2 linked regions of the Methylomagnum ishizawai genome follow. The protein of the gene in region 1 interacts with the protein of each later gene in a pairwise test. Links are inferred from orthologs where the notes say so. Each region holds a gene or a part of one and is shown in the gene's direction. Other genes may lie near its edges.

Evidence for each region.
Region 2: the proteins of parE (region 1) and dhaK interact in binary tests that used the Escherichia coli proteins (3 or more experiments, as listed by UniProt). The link is inferred for Methylomagnum ishizawai from one-to-one orthologs.

Annotation. Positions count from the first base shown.
Region 1 is NZ_AP019783.1:531,078-535,847, reverse strand. The notes cover bases 1,046-4,011. They hold parE (DNA topoisomerase IV subunit B), read left to right. Parts: upstream 1,046-1,565; coding sequence 1,566-3,458; downstream 3,459-4,011. Other genes in these bases: K5658_RS02300 (hypothetical protein), read right to left, coding at 3,541-4,011; K5658_RS02310 (FG-GAP repeat domain-containing protein), read left to right, coding at 1,046-1,355. Also shown: more of K5658_RS02310, read left to right, coding at 1-1,045; more of K5658_RS02300, read right to left, coding at 4,012-4,149; K5658_RS02295 (hypothetical protein), read left to right, coding at 4,454-4,770. UniProt on the Escherichia coli protein: Topoisomerase IV is essential for chromosome segregation; it is the principal protein responsible for decatenating newly replicated chromosomes. It relaxes supercoiled DNA.
Region 2 is NZ_AP019783.1:245,014-249,793, forward strand. What follows is about bases 744-3,719. They hold dhaK (dihydroxyacetone kinase subunit DhaK), read left to right. Parts: upstream 744-1,724; coding sequence 1,725-2,714; downstream 2,715-3,719. Other genes in these bases: K5658_RS01025 (DEAD/DEAH box helicase), read left to right, coding at 744-1,012; dhaL (dihydroxyacetone kinase subunit DhaL), read left to right, coding at 1,066-1,692; K5658_RS01040 (SWIM zinc finger family protein), read left to right, coding at 2,718-3,560; queF (preQ(1) synthase), read right to left, coding at 3,717-3,719. Also shown: more of K5658_RS01025, read left to right, coding at 1-743; more of queF, read right to left, coding at 3,720-4,106; chromosome segregation protein SMC, read left to right, coding at 4,279-4,780. UniProt on the Escherichia coli protein: Dihydroxyacetone binding subunit of the dihydroxyacetone kinase, which is responsible for the phosphoenolpyruvate (PEP)-dependent phosphorylation of dihydroxyacetone via a phosphoryl group transfer from DhaL-ATP.

The DNA of each region.
Region 1 (4,770 bases):
AGGATTACGCCGCGCGCAGCAACGTCTCATTAACGTTCACGGTTTCCGACCTGAACGCCGACGGCCATCCCGACCTCGCCATCGCTAACGACAATGACGGCAGCGTATCGATACTGCAGGGCAAAGGCGATGGCTCCTTCAAGGAGTTACACCCCAAAGATGTTTATGCCGTAGGTCACCGGCCCACCGATGTCCACCTGTCCGATCTGAACGGCGACGCTCATACCGATCTCGCCACCACGAACAGTCTTTCCGGCACCATTTCAGTGCATCTGGGCACGGGCAATGGCACATTCCGGGCCAGAAGGGACTACGCCGTGGTCCCTTACGGCACCTCCCTCGGATCGCTCACCATGTCCGACCTGAACGGTGACGGCCATCTCGACCTCGCCGCCTCCCACGGCAAGGACGTGTCGGTGGTGCTGGGCAAGGGCGATGGCAGCTTCACACCCCGCCAGGACATCGCCATGGTCAACCCCCCCTATTATTATGGATGGATATCCTTGCTCAAGGTATCCGACATCAACAGTGACGGTAAACCCGACCTTATCACCATGAACCAGGACTTCACCTACTTCGCCAAGAATTCGGTGTCGATCTTGCTGGGCAACGGCGATGGCACCTTCAAAGCCAATCAGGACTATGCTGTGGGCAAATATCCGAATTCGATAGCCGTGTCCGACCTGAACGGCGACGGCCATCCCGACATCGCGGTCACCCTCTATTATCATCCGAGGCATAGAGTCAGCGTTTCCACGCTGTCTGTGCTGCTGGGCAACGGCGACGGCACGCTCAAGGCCCGCCAGGACTACGCCGCTTGCGATGGTCCCTTCGATATTAAGGTGTCCGACCTCAACGGCGACGGCCATCCCGACTTCGTTCTCCAATGTTCCACTGGGTTATCGGTGTTGCTGGGCAACGGCGACGGCACCTTCAAGGCCCGCCAGGACTATGCCGCCTGTAAGGGTCCGGAGATCAATGTGGCGGACCTGAACAACGACGGCCATCCAGACCTTGCTGCCACCTGCAAGAAATTATTGGTGCTGTACGGCAAAGGCGACGGCACTTTCCAATCCCATCGGAACTATGCCGTAAAGAGCCCACGCTCCCTGAAGGTGGCCGACCTCAACGGTGACGGCAAGCCCGACCTCGCCAGCCTGAGCGGCAGCAGCAGCCTGTCGGTACTGCAAAGCAAAGGCGATGGCACCTTCGGCGCCAGGAAGGATTTCGATACCGGCCATCTCCCCTGCAACCTCGCGTTCGGCGACCTGAACGGTGACGGCAAGCCCGAGGCGGTCACGGCCAATTGCCAAAGCGACACCGTCTCCGTCCTCATCAACACCTCCAAGCCTTGAGCTAGGCCGACACCTACGCGCCCCGGCGAAACACCGCCGGGGCGTACCTTCCCAAACCTACCTCCGCACCACGCACCGGGACCATCCGCCAATGAGTTGCGGTACACTGGAAAAACAAGCCCCCGGTCCCATCGGGCCGATTTTCCACACAGCCCCCGCATTGAGCGCCACGGACGGGACTTCCCAGCCCGTCGATCCATCCTTGACACCATGAACGACAACTACGACGCCTCCTCCATCGAAGTCCTATCCGGCCTCGACCCGGTGCGGAAACGCCCCGGCATGTACACCGACACCGCCCGCCCCAATCACTTGGTCCAGGAAGTCGTCGACAACAGCGTCGACGAAGCCCTGGCCGGTTTCGCCAAGACCATCGACGTGCGGCTCATGGCCGACGGCGGCATCGAAGTCCGCGACGATGGCCGCGGCATGCCGGTCGATATCCATCCCGAACTCGGCGTGTCCGGGGTCGAGGTGATCCTGACCAAACTCCACGCGGGCGGCAAATTCTCCAACAAGAACTACCGCTTCTCCGGCGGCCTGCACGGCGTCGGGGTGTCGGTGGTGAACGCGCTCTCGGACAAACTGGAAGTCGAGGTGCGCCGCGGCGGCAAGGTCTCCGCCATGGCCTTCGCCCGCGGCGAGAAGGTCCAAGACCTCCGCATCATCGGCGACGCCCCCAAGCGCGACACCGGCACCACGGTGAGATTCTGGCCGGAAGCCCATTATTTCGACACGCCCAAGGTCGCCGTGCCGAGGCTCAAGGCTTTGCTCAGGGCCAAGGCCGTACTCTGCCCCGGCTTGAGAATCAGCCTCAACGACGAAGCCGCCCAGGAAACCGAAACCTGGCACTATCAAAACGGCCTGCCCCAATACCTGCTGGATCGGATCGGGGCCAGGGAATGCGTGCCGGAAGAACCCTTCGTCGGCAGCCTGGAAAGCCGCCAGGAAGCGGCGGATTGGGCCGTGGCCTGGACGCTGGACGGGGACATCGTGGCCGAGAGCTATGTCAACCTCGTGCCCACCCCGCAGGGCGGCACCCATGTCAACGGCCTCCGCACCGGCTTGACCGAGGCCGTGCGCGAATTCTGCGAGTTCCGCAACCTGTTGCCGCGCGGGGTGAAGATCGCCCCTGAAGACGTGTGGGAACGCTGCCATTACGTGCTGTCGGTCAAACTGCAAGAACCGCAGTTCTCGGGGCAAACCAAGGAACGCCTGAGTTCCAGGGAATGCGCCGCCTTCGTTTCCGGCGTGGTCAAGGACGCCTTCAGCCTGTGGTTGAACCAACACCCGGCGGTGGGCGAGCGCATCGCCGAACTGGTGATCGAAAGCGCCCAGAAGCGCCTCAAAGCCAGCCGCCAAGTCACCCGCAAGAAGGTCACGGCGGGACCGGCCCTACCCGGCAAGCTGGCGGATTGCTCGGGACAGGACATCAACCTGTCCGAGTTGTTCCTGGTCGAGGGCGATTCCGCCGGGGGTTCGGCCAAACAAGCCCGCGACAAGGAATACCAAGCCATCATGCCCTTGCGCGGCAAAATCCTGAACACCTGGGAAGTCGAACCCGGCGCGGTGCTGGCCTCGCAGGAAGTCCACGACATCAGCGTCGCCATCGGGGTGGAGCCGGGTTGCGCCGACCTGACCGGGCTGCGCTATGGCAAGGTCTGCATCCTGGCCGACGCCGATTCCGACGGCAACCATATCGCCACCTTGCTCTGCGCCCTGTTCGTGCGGCATTTCCGGCCCTTGGTGGCGGCGGGCCATGTGTTCGTGGCGATGCCGCCCTTGTACCGCATCGATGTGGGCAAGCAGGTCTATTACGCCCTGGACGAATCGGAGAAAAAGGGCGTCCTCGACCGCATCGAGGCCGAGAAGATCAAGGGCAAGATCAACGTGCAGCGCTTCAAGGGCCTGGGCGAGATGAACCCCGCGCAACTGCGGGAAACCACCATGAACCCCGACACCCGCCGCCTGGTGCAACTCACCTTGGAGGAACTGGCGGAACAGGAGACCACCGACGAGCGCCTCGATATGCTGCTGGCGAAGAAACGCGCCCCGGACCGCAAAGCCTGGCTGGAGGCCAAGGGCAATCTGGCCGTGGTGTAGCGTTCATCGCGCCGAACCGCCACGCCACACACAAAAACGCCCGTCGCGGGGGACGGGCGCGGAGGGGCCGGAGCGCCCTGGTTTATTGCGCTTGGCCGCCGGAGTACTCCCGCATGACGGACCAGCTATACGAGCAGCTATTGCTGCGTCCCGCGAAAGAAGCCGACGCCGTGACCTTGAAAGTCGCGGATTCCTTGAGGCGCAGCATGTTCCCCTTGGGATTGAGACTGCCGACAAAGGCATACTTGACCGGGCTGAACTTATAGTTATAGGTTCCCCCCCCCGCCGAACCGCTACCGCTCAGTTGCTTGGTTTCCTCTTGGAAAACCTTGGATTGCTGGAAAATATATGAATCGTTCTGGTCGTCGATCATGAAACTCAGCTTGCGGCCCTTGCCTTTCCAGTCGCCGGCGAACGCTCCCAAGCCCAGCGTATCGCCGGTCACGGTGAAGGTCTTGTCCGGGTTGAACTGGACATTCAAGCTAAGATTGGCCTGGCCTGGCAATTTGATCCTTTTCCGACCGGCCCCCTGCCCACCCACATTGCAAGAAAAGGCATAGCTCACGTTATAGGCCCCGGTCAAATTCCAAGTCGTGTCGCCCAGTTTCGAGGCCTTGGCCGCCGCCGTGGCCCCGCCACTGAACGCGAAAGCGACCGTCGAAATCCCCACCCACAAAATTTTTTTCATCATATGCACGGCACAGCCTCTTCAACAAAATCAAATCGTTACAAAATAAAAGCCAGCTATCGAACTGGCGCTTGGCTACCGGGCATCCCGGCGAAATAAACCATAGCACCAGCCAGAACCGGCTTTTATGCACCAGATTTTGCAGGCCGCACCAAATTTTGCAAGTACCCCAAGGGATTTGCCGCCCATGGATGGCACCCGCTCCGGGACGTGGGATAGCGACGGGCAGACGGCTGGAAAAAAACGCGCCCTAGCCCGCTATCCGTTCTACAATCACGCTTGGTCTTAGCGCAACCGGATCGATATCGTGAGCAAACGGCGGGGCATGGGGGTGGGGGTATGGTGGCTGGCCTTGGCGGGGCAAGCCTTGGCCGGCGATGGCGATCCGGGCAGCCTAGCCCCGGAAATCCAAGCCCCCAAAGTACCCGACAAAGCCAGCCCCGTATTCAGCGAGGACGAGCAAAAGCGCATCCAGGAACTCAGGCGCTGGCTGCTGCGGCGGCAACAGGAACGCAAGCTCCAGGAGCCGGGCCCGCTCGACGCCCTCAAACAAGCCAGGGCGGCGGCCCCCGCCTTCCCGGACCTCGCCGCCGCCGACCCCGCGCCACGGCCCAAAGGCAACCC
Region 2 (4,780 bases), 290 kb from region 1 along the record:
GGCCGTGCTGAAGTTCAACGCCGAGCATCGCTTGGCCCTGACCGGCACCCCGGTCGAAAACCGCCTGCTCGACCTATGGTCGATCTTCAATTTCCTCAATCCGGGCTATCTCGGGCGGCAATCGCATTTCCGCCAGCGCTACGAACTCCCGATCCAGCGCGACAACGACCCGCGCTCCGCCGAAACCCTCAAGCGGCTGATCGAGCCGTTCGTGCTGCGCCGGGTCAAGACCGATCCCGATATCATGCGCGACCTGCCCGACAAGCTGGAAAACCGCCAGTTCTGCAACCTGTGCCGGGAACAGGCTTCGCTGTACGAAGCCGTGGTGCGCGACGTGGAACGCCATTTGAACGAGGCCGAGGGCTTCAACCGCCAGGGCTTGATCCTCTCCACCCTGACCCGGCTCAAGCAAATCTGCAACCATCCGACCCAGTTCCTGCGCGATGGCAGCCCGTTCAGCCCGCTGCGCTCGCCCAAGCTGGAACGGCTCCGGGATATGCTGGGCGATGTGGTCGGCGAAGGCGAAAGCGCCCTGGTGTTCACCCAATTCGCCGAAATCGGCGAGCGCCTGGAAAAGTATCTGGCCGAGGCGCTGGATTGCCCGATCTATTACCTGCACGGCGCGGTGCCCGCCGCCAAGCGCGAGCGCATGATCGCCGAGTTCCAGAATCCCGACACCGGCCCCGCCGTGTTCGTGCTGTCGCTGCGGGCGGGCGGGGTGGGCATCACCCTGACCAAGGCCAACCATGTGTTCCATTTCGACCGCTGGTGGAATCCGGCGGTGGAGGACCAGGCCACCGACCGCGCCTTCCGTATCGGCCAGCAAAAGAACGTGTTCGTCCACAAGTTCATCACGCTCGGCACCTTGGAGGAGCGCATCGACCGCCTGATCGAGGAAAAGAAGGAAGTGGCCTCGCTCATCGTCGGCAACGACGAATCCTGGCTCAGCCGCTTAGATAACGAGACCTTCCGCGAGTTGATCGCCTTGAACCGGATGGCGGTGTTGGAATAGCGGGCGGGTAGAATACCGTCGATCCGACATCGTCCATCAGCACGGGTAAGCCCATGAACACCGAATCCATCCTCCGCGCCGCCGAGGCCATCCAAGCCGCCCTCCTGGCTCACGAAGCCGATATCGAAGCGCTGGACCGCGCCATCGGCGATGGCGACCATTTCATCAATATGAAGCGCGGGGCGGCGGTCGTGGTCGCGATGCGCGACGAACTGGCCGCGCTCGCGCCGGACGCCGCCTTGCAGAAGATCGGCATGAAGCTGCTGTCCAGCATCGGCGGGGCTTCGGGGCCGTTGATCGCCAGCTTTTTCCTGGCGATGGCGAAAACAATGCAAGAGCGGGGCGCGGACGGCTGGCCGCAGATCGCCGCCGCTTTCGCCGCCGGGGTCGCGGCCATCCAGAGCCGGGGCAAGGCCGATCTGGGCGAGAAGACCATGCTGGACGTGCTGATCCCGGTGTCGCGCTGCTTCACCCGTTTGGCGGAGGCGGGCACCGAGCCCGCCGCGCTGTGCGCCGAACTCAAGCGCGAGGCCGTGCAAGGCATGGAATCCACCCGCGATATGATCGCCAGCAAGGGCCGCGCCGCCTTCCTGGGCGAACGCGCCATCGGCCATATCGATCCGGGGGCCAAGACCAGCCAAGTCATGATCTGCACCGTGTGCGATTTGGCCTCGACTTGAAATCCCATCCCCTCCATCAGGAACCCCAGCCCATGAAGAAATTTATCAACGCGGTGGACGACGTTTTGGTCGAGAGCCTGTCCGGTTTCGCGGCGGCCCATGCCGATCTGGTCCGGCTCCAACTCGATCCGCATTACCTGTGCCGGGCGCAAAAAGCCCAAAACAAGGTCGCGATCATCTCGGGCGGCGGCTCCGGCCACGAGCCTTTGCACGGCGGTTTCGTGGGTTATGGGATGCTGGACGCGGCCTGTCCCGGCCATGTGTTCACCTCGCCGACCCCGGACCAGATGCTCGCCGCCGCCGAAGCGGTCGAAGCGGGCCGGGGCGTGTTGTTCATCGTCAAGAACTACGCGGGCGATGTGATGAATTTCGAGATGGCGGCGGAACTGCTGCCCTTCGACCACGCCACCGTGTTGACCAGCGACGATGTGGCGGTCGAGGATTCCACCTACACCAGCGGACGCCGCGGCGTGGCCGGCACCTTGATCGTGGAGAAGGTGGTCGGGAGCCTCGCCGAAACCGGGGCCGATCTGGCCGCCTGCCAAGCCTTGGGCGAGAAGGTGAACCGCCGCACCGCCTCCATGGGCGTGGCCTTGACCAGCGGCACCGTGCCGGCGGCGGGTCGGCCCACCTTCGACATCGGCCCGGACGAACTGGAAATGGGCGTTGGCATCCACGGCGAACCGGGCCGCCGCCGCGAAGCGCTGCGCCCGGCGGATGCCATCGTCGGCGATGTGCTCGCCGCCCTCATCGAAGACCTGAAACCGGAACCCGGCAGCCGGGCCTTGCTGTTGGTGAATGGCTTCGGCGGCACGCCCTTGATGGAACTGTATTTGCTCTACCACGCGGCGGCGCGTGGGCTGGCGGAACGGGGCGTCGCGGTGGAACGCTCCCTGGTCGGCAATTACGTCACCTCGCTGGACATGGCCGGGGCTTCGCTCACGCTGTGCTTGCTGGACGACGAAATCCTCGCCCATTGGGACGCGCCGGTACACACCCCGGCCTTGCGTTGGGGCCGCTAAGCCATGACGACCAAGCAGGGCAAGACGTGGTGGGGTCGGCGTTTCCTCGAAGGCTTGGAAACCTTCACCGAAAGCGGGCGTTTGGCGCGGGGCCGGCAGTATGCCGCCACCCAGCGCATCGCCGAATGGGGCATCCGTGGCAGCCGGGTCGAGGCGAAAGTGAAGGGACAAGCCAGTCCGTACTATGGCGTCTACGAAGAGCCGGTCTATCGGACCCTGGTCGAGTTCACGCCCATCCCCGACGCGGCCTGGAACGAGGCCATCGGCCAGATCGGCGGCAAAGCCGGATTCGTCTGCCGTTTGTTGTTCAACGAGATGCCGGACGAGATCGAGCGGCCCCTGGCCGGACTCGGGCTGTCGCTCCTACCCCAGGGCCGCAAGGATGTCGCCGCCGCGTGTTCCTGTCCGGACGCCGAGAAGCCTTGCAAGCATGTCGCCGCGCTGTATCACCTCCTGGCGGCCAAGCTGGACCACGACCCTTTCCTGCTGTTCGAACTGCGCGGGCTGTCCCGCGCCGACTTGGCGCTGCGGCTCAAGGCCACGCCTTTGGGCGCGGCCCTGGCGGCGGCGCTGACCGAGAACCTAGGGGAACCCGAACCCGCCCGCGCCTTCTTCCACCGCCCGGAGCCGGTGGCCCTGCCCGCCACGGTGTCGCCCAGGGATTTCTGGCGCGGAGCCAAGCGCTTGCCGCAGGGGGTGGAATCGCCGCCGCCCGCCGCTTTATCCGGCATCCTGATCCGCAAGGGCGGGGATTATCCGCCGTTCTGGGATAAGGAATTGTCCTTCGTCGAGGCGATGGACGGCTTCTACGAACAGGTGCGCAAGAAGGCCAAGGATTGGATGTAAGAGCGTGTTTTAAAAGTCCTTATCGGTCGAGTCGTCTGATCATCGCGATGTGGATGAATGCCTCGCTAGCGGCGGTCTGGACCTCGTAGTCCTCGCTGAGGCGGCGGTAGCGGTAGAGCCAGGCGAAAGTCCGCTCCTGCATCCAAATAAAAACCCCTACGGCAACGCCACCACCACAGGCGCGACCCAAGCCGGATCGCGATGTTCCGCTACCACCGTCGTATAAATCCCGCCCCGCACGTTGAACTTCGCGGTCAGGCGCATGAAGCGGGGCCGGGTCGCTTCGACCAGATCGTCCAGGATGCGGTTGGTCACGGCCTCGTGGAACGCGCCCTCGTCGCGGAACGACCAGGCGTAGAGCTTCAAGGACTTCAGTTCCACGCACAACTGGTCCGGCACGTATTCGAGCAGGAGGGTGGCGAAATCCGGCTGGCCGGTCTTGGGGCACAGGCAGGTGAATTCGGGGACATCGATGCGGATGGTGTAATCGCGGCCCGGTTGGGGATTGTCGAAGGTTTCTAGCGCTTTGCTGGGTAGTGTGGACATGGCTCTGAATGGCTAAAAAGGCGGGAAACAAGCCCGCCAGGATGAAGAACGCCTTGCGGATTAGCCGGTTATAATAGCCGGGCCATTTTCCGCAAACCATCCGACCACGCCCACGCCCTTGTTATCCCGACCCCTCCCCCCCTTCCGGGCACCGCCCGGCCCGCGATAGCCGATGCGCCTCGAAAAAATCAAACTCGCGGGCTTCAAATCCTTCGTCGATCCCACCACCCTCCCGCTGCCCGGCAACCTGGTCGGCATCGTCGGTCCCAACGGCTGCGGCAAGTCCAACATCATCGACGCCGTGCGCTGGGTCATGGGCGAAAGCTCGGCCAAGCACCTGCGCGGCGACACCATGGCCGATGTGATCTTCAACGGCTCTTCCAGCCGCAAGCCGGTGGGCATGGCCTTCGTGGAACTGGTGTTCGACAACGGTGAAGGCAAAGCCCCCGGCGAATTCGCCAAATACCCGCAAATTTCCATCAAGCGCCAAGTCACCCGCGACGGCCAATCGGTCTACTTCCTCAATGGCTCGCGCTGCCGCCGCAAGGACATCACCGATCTATTCCTAGGCACCGGCCTCGGTTCGCGCAGCTACGCCATCATCGAACAAGGCACCATCTCCCGCCTGATCGAAGCCAAGCCCGACGAACTGCGCTCCCTGATCGAGGAAGCCG